3 regions of the Pseudomonas sp. LS2P72 genome follow, and region 3 is predicted to be linked to each of the others. Evidence: predicted binding sites of a transcription regulator. Region 3 holds the regulator's gene; each other region holds the start of a gene.
What was found. Region 3 encodes FliA, which starts transcription of late flagellar genes. Its sites were predicted from a motif close to CTAAAGTTTNNNNNNNNNNNGCCGNTAA; they were not measured.

Region 1: ACYZUA_RS25840 (flagellar protein MotY) is a predicted target of FliA. The motif match lies at 1,921-1,948, and genes of this name have one in related genera.
Region 2: ACYZUA_RS18795 (methyl-accepting chemotaxis protein) is a predicted target of FliA. The motif match lies at 1,617-1,644, and genes of this name have one in related genera.

The regions. Positions count from the first base shown of each region.
Region 1 is NZ_CM142708.1:5,615,288-5,618,531, reverse strand. Features, by position in the region: gene ACYZUA_RS25855 (peroxiredoxin) at 1-60, shown strand, start outside; gene rnt (ribonuclease T) at 134-811, opposite strand; gene pyrC (dihydroorotase) at 808-1,854, opposite strand; gene ACYZUA_RS25840 (flagellar protein MotY) at 2,014-2,922, shown strand; gene ACYZUA_RS25835 (argininosuccinate synthase) at 3,052-3,244, shown strand, end outside.
Region 2 is NZ_CM142708.1:4,127,960-4,131,203, reverse strand. Features, by position in the region: gene ACYZUA_RS18795 (methyl-accepting chemotaxis protein) at 1-1,489, opposite strand, end outside; gene ACYZUA_RS18790 (undecaprenyl-diphosphate phosphatase) at 1,784-2,614, shown strand; gene ACYZUA_RS18785 (DUF1294 domain-containing protein) at 2,611-3,090, shown strand; gene ACYZUA_RS18780 (MmcQ/YjbR family DNA-binding protein) at 3,036-3,244, opposite strand, start outside.
Region 3 is NZ_CM142708.1:2,263,051-2,266,294, reverse strand. Features, by position in the region: gene ACYZUA_RS10495 (protein phosphatase CheZ) at 1-330, opposite strand, end outside; gene ACYZUA_RS10490 (chemotaxis response regulator CheY) at 362-733, opposite strand; gene fliA (RNA polymerase sigma factor FliA) at 901-1,641, opposite strand; gene fleN (flagellar synthesis regulator FleN) at 1,638-2,468, opposite strand; gene flhF (flagellar biosynthesis protein FlhF) at 2,585-3,244, opposite strand, start outside.

The DNA.
Region 1 (3,244 bases), 3.0 Mb from region 3:
ATGACTGCTTCGACCGAAGGCGTCGCGGCTTACCTGACCGAAAACGCTGCTGCGCTGTAAGGCACGTTTGAGGCATAAAAAAACCGGCCATTGAGGCCGGTTTTTTTATGGGCGGGATAAACCCTGCGACAGATCAGTCGTTGTAGTCTTCCCAGCCGCCCATTTGTTTCCAGCGATTGACGATGCCGCAGAACAGCTCGGCCGTCTTCTCGGTGTCGTAGCGAGCCGAGTGGGCCTCACGACCGTCGAAGTCGATGTCGGCTGCCGAACAGGCCTTGGCCAGTACGGTTTGGCCGTAAGCCAGACCGGCCAGGGTCGCGGTATCGAAGCTCGAGAACGGATGAAACGGGTTGCGCTTCATGTCCAGGCGTGCGACAGCGGCGTTGAGGAAACCCAGATCGAAGCTGCTGTTGTGCCCGACCAGAATCGCCCGTTTGCAACCATTGGCTTTCAGAGCCTTGCGGATGCCGCGGAAGATGTCGGTCAGCGCGGCTTCTTCACTCACTGCCATGCGCAGCGGGTGATCAAGTTTGATCCCGGTAAATTCCAGAGCGGCCGCTTCGATGTTCGCGCCTTCAAAAGGCTCTACGCGAAAGAAGTAGGTGTGGTCAGGGTACACAAACCCTTTTTCGTCCATGCCAATGGTGGTTGCGGCAATTTCCAGCAAGGCGTCAGTGGCAGAGTTGAAACCACCGGTTTCAACGTCGACAACGACTGGCAGGTATCCACGGAAGCGCTCAGCCATCGGGTGGCGCGAACCACCTCCGCCGCCTTGACCGTCCTGTTCGTCGTCGAAATGGTCTTCACTCACGCGTGTTCCTCCAGCAGGCGCCAGCGCAGTTTTTCACCGGCGCGCAGCGGGATTACGGTCAGCTCGCCAAATGGCAGGCTGGTTGGGGCGGTCCACTCTTCGCGGACCAGGGTGATGCGATCGGTGTTCACCGGCAGGCCGTAGAAACGAGGGCCGTTCAGGCTGGCGAAGGCTTCGAGCTTGTCCAGCGCGTTGCGCTGTTCGAAGGCTTCGGCATACATCTCGATCGCTGCATAAGCGGTGTAGCAACCGGCACAGCCGCAAGCGGCTTCTTTGGCGTGCTGGGCATGGGGCGCCGAGTCGGTGCCGAGGAAGAACTTGTCGCTGCCGCTGGTGGCGGCGTCGAGCAGGGCTTCCTGATGGGTGTTGCGCTTGAGGATCGGCAGGCAATAGAAGTGCGGCCGAATCCCGCCCACCAGCATGTGGTTGCGGTTGTACAGCAGGTGATGCGCGGTGATGGTCGCGCCAACATTGGCCGAAGCCTCGTTGACGAACTGCACGGCGTCGGCGGTAGTGATGTGTTCGAACACCACTTTGAGGCTCGGGAAGCGCTCGACCACACGACGCATGTGCTCATCGATAAAGAATTTTTCGCGATCGAACACGTCGACATCGCCACGGGTGACTTCACCGTGAACCAGCAAGGGCATCCCGACTTCGGCCATGGCCTCAAGTGCAGGGAAAATCTTGTCGATGCTGGTGACACCAGAGTCCGAGTTGGTGGTCGCGCCGGCCGGGTACAGCTTGGCGGCGTGAATGAAGCCGCTGGCCGTGGCCTCGCGAATTTCTTCGGGCTGGGTGCGGTCGGTCAGGTACAGCACCATCAACGGTTCGAAGCGGCTGCCAGCCGGGCGTGCAGCGAGAATCCGCTGGCGATAGCCGTCGGCTTCAGCGGTGTTACGCACCGGAGGTACCAGGTTGGGCATGATGATGGCGCGACCAAAGGTGCGCGCGACATCCGCGACTGTATTGGGCAACACAGCACCATCGCGAAGATGAATATGCCAGTCGTCGGGACGCAGCAGGGTCAGGCGGTCGGACATGAGGGGATTCCAGGCGGGTCAAACTGAGGGGAATGCTACCGGAAAAGACTCTTCCAGGCACTCGCTATCAAGTTTTGCTGGAAGCTTCCGATATCCAACAGGTATGCCGTAAACATCTGTGTGTCGGTCTTTTTGTTGTAGAAGCCAGTGGAGCCTCCCGTGCGCCAGCGTTATTTAGCCTTGCTCAGCGTGTTTGCCAGCCTTCCTGCGATGGCGCTCACTTTCCAGACCCGTCTGGAGAGCATCGAGTGGACGGTCGAAGGAGACAAGTTCGAGTGCCGCCTGACGCAGCCGATCACCGATTTCGGTTCGGGCGAGTTCGTGCGCCGCGCTGGCGAGCAAGCGACGTTTCGCCTGAAGGCCTATAACTCGATGATCGGCGGCGGTTCGGCGACCTTGCTGGCGGCCGCAGCGCCCTGGCAGCCGGGGCGTGGCGACATCAACCTCGGTTCTGTGCGAATCGGCAGCGGTAATGTGTTGTTCAACAGTTCGCAAGTTCAGGCCGGCCGCTTGATCAGTGGCCTGATAGATGGTCGCAGTACGGTCGTACGGCATTACTCGGGCGATGGTCGGGTGTCGGAAGTGCGTCTGTTGCCAGTCAAGTTCAGCCAGGCATTTAACGACTATCAGGGCTGCGTGGCGAAGCTGCTGCCGAAGAATTTCGAGCAGGTCAAGCAATCGCAGATCGGCTTCCCCGGCGAAAGCATCGATCTCGACGCGCAGGCCAAGGCGCAATTGCAAGTGATGCTGGAGTTCATGAAGGCCGACCCGACGGTCAACCACATCGAACTGGATGGCCACTCCGACAACAGCGGCAATCGTCTGACCAATCGTGACCTGTCGCGGCGTCGGGCCCTGGCCGTCATGGAGTTCTTCAAAGCCAACGGCGTTCAGGAATCGCAGATCACCCTGCGCTTTCACGGCGAGCGTTATCCATTGGCGCCCAATACCAACTCCTCCAACCGGGCGAAGAACCGTCGGGTCAATGTGCACCTGGCGCGTGTTGCGCCTGTCGAAAAGCCGGCCTCTCAGGCCACTGCATCGGCGAGCGCCGCGTCGACCTCCTGAACCCGCTGTTATCGTCGCTCACTCGACATAATCTGTCGCTTCGTCGTCATAAGCTGTCGCGCCTCTGTAAATTATCCTGCATGACCGGTAGACTTGACGGCTTTCCGTAGAACCCCGTGGAGTGATGGCATGGCGGACGTAAACAAGGTCGTTCTGGCGTATTCCGGCGGCCTGGACACTTCGGTGATCCTCAAGTGGCTGCAGGATACTTATAACTGTGAAGTCGTGACCTTCACCGCTGACCTGGGTCAGGGCGAAGAGGTCGAACCTGCACGCGCCAAGGCACAGGCCATGGGCGTGAAAGAGATCTACATCGACGACT
Region 2 (3,244 bases), 1.9 Mb from region 3:
CCACATGCGCCTGTTGCAAGGTTGCGCTGGCGATGGAGGCGTTCAACCCGTTGAGGTTGCGCAGCGCCTGGGCAATGGCATTCAGGCTTGCACCGGCCAGGCCGGCCTGCTCGATGGTCAACTGCGATGCACGGCTGCTGTCGCCGATGACTTTGACCGCCGCTTCGGAGTGGCTTTGCAGGCGTTCGATCATCGACTGGATCTCGGCCGTGGACTTCTGGGTACGCTGGGCCAGCAGTCGCACTTCATCGGCCACCACCGCAAAACCGCGACCTTGCTCGCCGGCCCGGGCGGCTTCGATGGCTGCGTTAAGGGCCAACAGGTTGGTTTGCTCTGCGATCGAACGGATCACTTCGAGAACGCTGCCGATCTGCGTGCTTTCGGCGGCCAGGGTACGAATCACTTCAACCGCCTGATCGATGGTCGACGATAGCTTGTCGATCTGTTGCAGGCTGCCATCGATGTTGACCTGGCCTTGCTGCGCCTGAGACTCGGCATCGCGCATTTCGCTGGCGGCGTGCTCGGCGTTTTTCGCGACGTCGTGTACGCCGTACGTCACTTCATTGATTGCCGTGGCCACCAGTTCCATTTGCTGGGACTGTTGCTGACTGCGTTGCTGGGCCTGGGCGGCATCATTGCCCAGTTCGCTGGAAGACTGGCCCAAGGCACTGGCGGACACTTGCAGTTCACGGATCACCAGTCGCAGCTTGGCGGTGAAGGCGTTGAAGTGGCGTGCCAGTTGCGTGACTTCATCCTGGCCATGAGTGTCAAGGCTGCGGGTGAGGTCGCTCTCGCCGCTGGCAATGTTGGCCATGGCGTTCACGGTTTCCTGCAGTGGACGCACGATGCTGCGGGCAATCAGGATCACCAGCAATGCCATGATCAGGGCAATCACCAGCCCCACGAACGAGGCCTTCCAGACCTGGCTATAAAACTCGGCCTGCATGTCATCGATATACACGCCCGAACCGATCACCCAGCCCCAGGGCTCGAAGAGTTTGATGTAGGAGGTTTTTTCTACCGGCGCGCTGGCGCCCGGTTTCGGCCAGCGATAATCGACCGTGCCGGCACCCTTTGCCTTGGCGACGGCGACCATTTCGTTAAACAGGGCAAAACCGTCCGGGTCGCGGATCGCCGAGAGGTTCTGGCCATCGAGTTTCGGATTGGCCGGGTGCATGATCATCACCGGCGTCAGGTCATTGATCCAGAAGTAGTCGTTCTGGTCGTAGCGCAGACCGCGAACGGCGCTCAGTGCCTGTTTCTGCGCGGCATCGCGGGTGAGCGTGCCGGCAGTTTCGAGGTTGTGGTAATAGGTCAGAATGCCGCTGGCGGTTTGCACCACATGCTGGGTTTTCTGAGCCTTGGCGTGGTACAGGTCATCGTGAATCTGCTTGAGCATCAAGACGCCCAACGTCATTAGCATCAGGACGGCCACGATCAAGATGAGCCACAAACGTCGGCTGATCGACATACTGCGCAAGCTGTTCATAACGCTGTCACTCCGATTTCTTTTTCTTGTATTAAATGATCGCCAGCATCCAACCACACTTTGCCGATCGGTCATATCCGACCCAGGTCCAATAACGCGGCAGCGTTAATCAGACTTGTCTGATAGGATTTCGGCCCCGCACGGAAAAACCTGAATCCAAGTTGATTTTTCACGGAATTTTTATGGTTTCGTCTGGATCCTGTGCGCGCGGGACTTCAGCTAGGCTAATCGCAGTAAACGTTTTGAAAAAATATTAACGGGGCATGCCGTGGCGCATCGCTTCTTGGGGGATTGATGGATCTTTGGACTGCCTTTTCGGCATTGATTCTTGGGGTTGTAGAAGGGCTGACGGAGTTTTTGCCGATTTCCAGTACCGGCCACCAGATCATTGTGGCTGACCTGCTCGACTTCGGTGGCGAGCGGGCCATGGCCTTCAACATCATTATTCAGTTGGGCGCGATTCTGGCGGTGGTGTGGGAGTTTCGCCGCAAGATATTCGATGTGGTTATCGGTTTGCCGACGCAGCCAAACGCTCGACGCTTTACCGCGAACCTGCTGATCGCCTTCCTGCCGGCGGTGGTGTTGGGGGTGATTTTCGCTGATCTGATCCACGAGTATCTGTTCAATCCGATCACCGTGGCCACGGCGTTGGTCGTGGGCGGCATCGTCATGCTGTGGGCTGAGCAGCGTCAGCATGAAGTGCATGCCCACACCGTCGACGAAATCACCTGGAAAGACGCCCTGAAAGTTGGCTTTGCCCAGTGCCTGGCAATGATTCCCGGGACCTCGCGTTCCGGCTCGACGATCATTGGCGGTTTGCTGTTCGGCTTGTCACGCAAGACCGCCACCGAGTTTTCTTTCTTCCTGGCGATGCCGACCATGGTCGGCGCAGCGGTGTACTCGGGCTACAAGTATCGCGACCTGTTCGTTCCGTCTGATTTTCCGGTGTTCGCGATCGGTTTCGTCACGGCGTTCATCTTCGCGATGATTGCTGTCAGAGCCTTGCTGGTGTTCATTGGCAGCCACAGCTATGCGGCGTTTGCCTGGTATCGCATCGCGTTCGGCCTGGTCATCCTGGCCACCTGGCAGTTCGGCTGGGTCGACTGGACCGCGGTCAAGCCATGAATGATGCCAGCGCGCGCAGCAATCACGGACGCAAACCTGCCGGAGAGATTCGCAATCTTCAGCTGAAATTGTTGGTGTTTGCGGCCCTGTGCGCGCTGCCGCTGTACGGCTCGATGTCGTTGTGGCTGCGCGGTGTTTCCGTGATTCCCCTGGCGGCGTACGGGGTCGTCAGCCTGCTGGCGTTCTTTCTGTACTGGAGCGACAAACGCAAGGCGCGAGCCGACCATTGGCGCACACCCGAGAACGTGCTGCATGCGGTGGAACTCGCCGGCGGCTGGCCGGGCGCCTTACTGGCGCAGCAGCTGTTCCGGCACAAGACGCGCAAGCTCTCGTTTCAGTTGGTGTTCTGGATCATCGTGCTGACGCATCAGGTGTTCTGGATCGACCAGCTGTTTCTCGGCGCCCATCTGTTCGCGCTGCTTCAAAGCAGCAGTCCGACCTGGGTGCGCTTGGGCAACTTGCTCACCACCAATTGATGGGAACGCTGCAACAAGCCTTGCAACTCTTCAGAGCCCAACGGGTAGGGCGTTTCCATGATGATCCACTGAGCCCGTGCCAGATACGGCGCCGGGCGGATTCCCGGGCGGTCGCAATGACCGAGAAACAAGTCCTTGTCGACCTTGAAGGCCA
Region 3 (3,244 bases):
GGCGTTTTCCACCAGGTCCATGGTGCGGTTGGCAGCGGCCTCGGTCAGCTTGACCACATAACCCAGACGCTCGGTGGCATCCGTGATCTGCGAGACTTCCTCGGCTTGCGGCATGTTCGGGTCAATCTGGAAATTGACGATCGCGCTATGCAGCTCGCGAGTGAGCTTGCCCACTTCCTGATACAGGCCACGGTCACGGGTCTGATTGAGCTCATGGATCAGTTGCACAGCGTCGCCGAACCTGCCTTTTTCAAGGCTTTCGACCAGTTCGACCGCGTGTTTTTTCAGAGTCGATTCGAAATCGCCCTGTGAAGACTCGTTATGCTCCATAGCTCCCCCCGTGGCGCAGTGGCTTCGCACATCAACCGATGCGTTCGAAGATCTTTTCAATCTTGTCTTTCAACGCCTGGGCCGTGAAGGGCTTGACCACATAGCCGTTAACACCGGCCTGGGCAGCCTCGATAATTTGCTCGCGCTTGGCTTCGGCCGTGACCATCAACACCGGAAGGTGCTTGAGTTTTTCATCGGCACGCACGTGGCGCAGCAGGTCGATACCGGTCATGCCGGGCATGTTCCAGTCTGTTACCAGAAAGTCGATGCTGCCGCTGTTGAGAACCGGAATGGCAGTAGTGCCATCGTCGGCCTCGACCGTGTTGGTGAACCCAAGGTCACGCAACAGGTTTTTAATGATCCGCCGCATCGTTGAGAAGTCATCAACGATGAGGATTTTCATGTTCTTGTCCAATTCGACCTCCAAGCAGTCTTAAACGCGCCCAGCACCTGGACGCGCCATTTCAATCAATCCGGCAAAGCACTCAATGACTGTCTGGAGCACAGCAGATCGGGGCCGGTACGGTTCAACACCCCACCCGCCGCGTTCGCAGTGTCCCCACACTGCCTTCAGCGCGCTCGCCACTCCCCCAAACGCCCCCGCAAACGGGCCGCGCACTGGCTGTGTAACTGGCTGACCCGAGATTCGCTGACCCCCAGGACCTCACCGATTTCCTTGAGATTCAACTCTTCGTCGTAGTACAGCGCCAACACCAGTCGCTCACGCTCCGGCAAATTGGCAATCGCGTCCGCCAGCGCTGCCTGGAAGCGTTCATCTTCCAGATCGCGTGACGGCTCCAGATGAGCACTGGCGCCATCCTCGTGCAGCCCTTCGTGTTCGCCGTCCTGCAACAGATCGTCGAAACTGAATAAGCGGCTGCCCAGGGTGTCGTTCAAAATCCCGTAATAATCGTCGAGACTCAATTGGAGTTCGGCCGCAACCTCGTGATCTTTAGCGTCACGGCCGGTTTTAGCTTCAATCGAACGAATTGCGTCGCTGACCATCCGGGTATTGCGGTGGACCGAACGTGGCGCCCAGTCCCCCTTGCGTACTTCATCGAGCATCGCGCCGCGGATTCGAATGCCCGCGTACGTCTCGAAACTCGCGCCTTTGCTGGCGTCGTATTTGGTCGACACTTCAAGCAGGCCGATCATCCCGGCCTGGATCAGGTCTTCGACCTGGACACTGGCCGGCAGACGCGCCAGCAAGTGGTAGGCAATGCGTTTAACCAGTGGCGCGTAACGCTCGATCAGCTCGTACTGCGCGTCACGTGCCGACTTCTTGTAGAGGTTGTAGCCACTGGATGTCATAGCACCGGTCCTGCGGTTTGTTGCACGAGGCGCTCGACGAAAAACTCCAGGTGCCCACGCGGGTTGGCAGGCAGCGGCCAGGTATCGACCTTCTGTGCAATGGCCTTGAACGCCAGTGAGCACTTGGACCGCGGGAAGGCTTCGTAGACGGCGCGCTGCTTCTGCACGGCCTTGCGCACGCTTTCGTCGTAAGGCACCGCGCCGACGTATTGTAAGGCGACGTCAAGGAAGCGATCCGTGACCTTGGTCAACTTGGCGAACAGGTTGCGACCTTCCTGTGGGCTCTGGGCCATGTTGGCCAGGACGCGGAAGCGGTTCATGCCGTAATCGCGGTTCAGCAGTTTGATCAGTGCGTAGGCATCGGTGATCGAGGTCGGTTCGTCGCAGACCACCAGCAAGACCTCCTGCGCTGCGCGAACGAAACTGACAACCGAGTCACCAATGCCCGCAGCGGTGTCGATCACCAGCACGTCGAGGTTGTCGCCGATATCGCTGAACGCCTGGATCAGGCCGGCGTGTTGCGCCGGGCTTAAATGAACCATGCTCTGTGTGCCGGACGCGGCCGGGACGATGCGGATGCCGCCAGGGCCTTGCAACAGTACGTCGCGCAGCTCGCAGCGGCCTTCGATCACGTCGGCCAAAGTACGTTTGGGTGTCAGTCCCAGCAGGACGTCGACGTTCGCCAGCCCCAGATCAGCGTCCAGCAGCATGACGCGCCGGCCGAGCTCCGCTAGAGCCAGGGACAAGTTCACTGACACGTTAGTCTTCCCGACGCCACCTTTGCCGCCGGTCACCGCGATCACCTGTACGGGATGCATGCTGCCCATGAATTTTCTTTACCTTGTCTTACTTAGACGGAGGCCACATTACTGGCTGCGCGTTCACGAACTGAACAATGCATGGCAGACCATCGATGTAGGTACAAAAACTGTTCATTAATACCTCAGCCGACCTGCTTGGTCGGGCTGTGGTAAATATCAGCGAACATGTCAGCCATGGCTTCTTCGCTGGGTTCTTCTTGCATTTGCACGCTGACGGCGCGACTGACCAACTGATGACGACGCGGTAGATGCAAATCATCCGGAATCCGCGGGCCATCGGTCAGGTAAGCCACCGGCAATTCATGACTGATGGCCAGGCTCAACACCTCGCCCAGACTTGCCGTTTCATCCAGTTTAGTCAGGATGCAGCCAGCGAGCCCACAACGCTTGTAACTGTGATAAGCGGCCGTTAGAACCTGTTTCTGGCTGGTGGTTGCCAACACCAGATAATTTTTCGATTTGATGCCACGACCGGCCAGGCTTTCGAGCTGCATGCGCAGTGCCGGATCGCTGGCCTGAAGGCCCGCGGTATCGATCAGCACCACGCGTTTGCGCAGCAAAGGCTCCAGCGCCTGAACCAGCGATTGGCCCGGATCGACATGCGTCACCGACACATTGAGGATCCGGCCCAAGGTCTTGAGTTGTTCCTGAGCACCAATACGGTAGCTGTCCATGCTGACCAGCGCGATATTCTGCGCGCCGTACTTGAGCACATAGCGGGCCGCGAGTTTGGCCAGCGTGGTGGTCTTGCCCATGCCGGCAGGGCCGACCATGGCAATCAC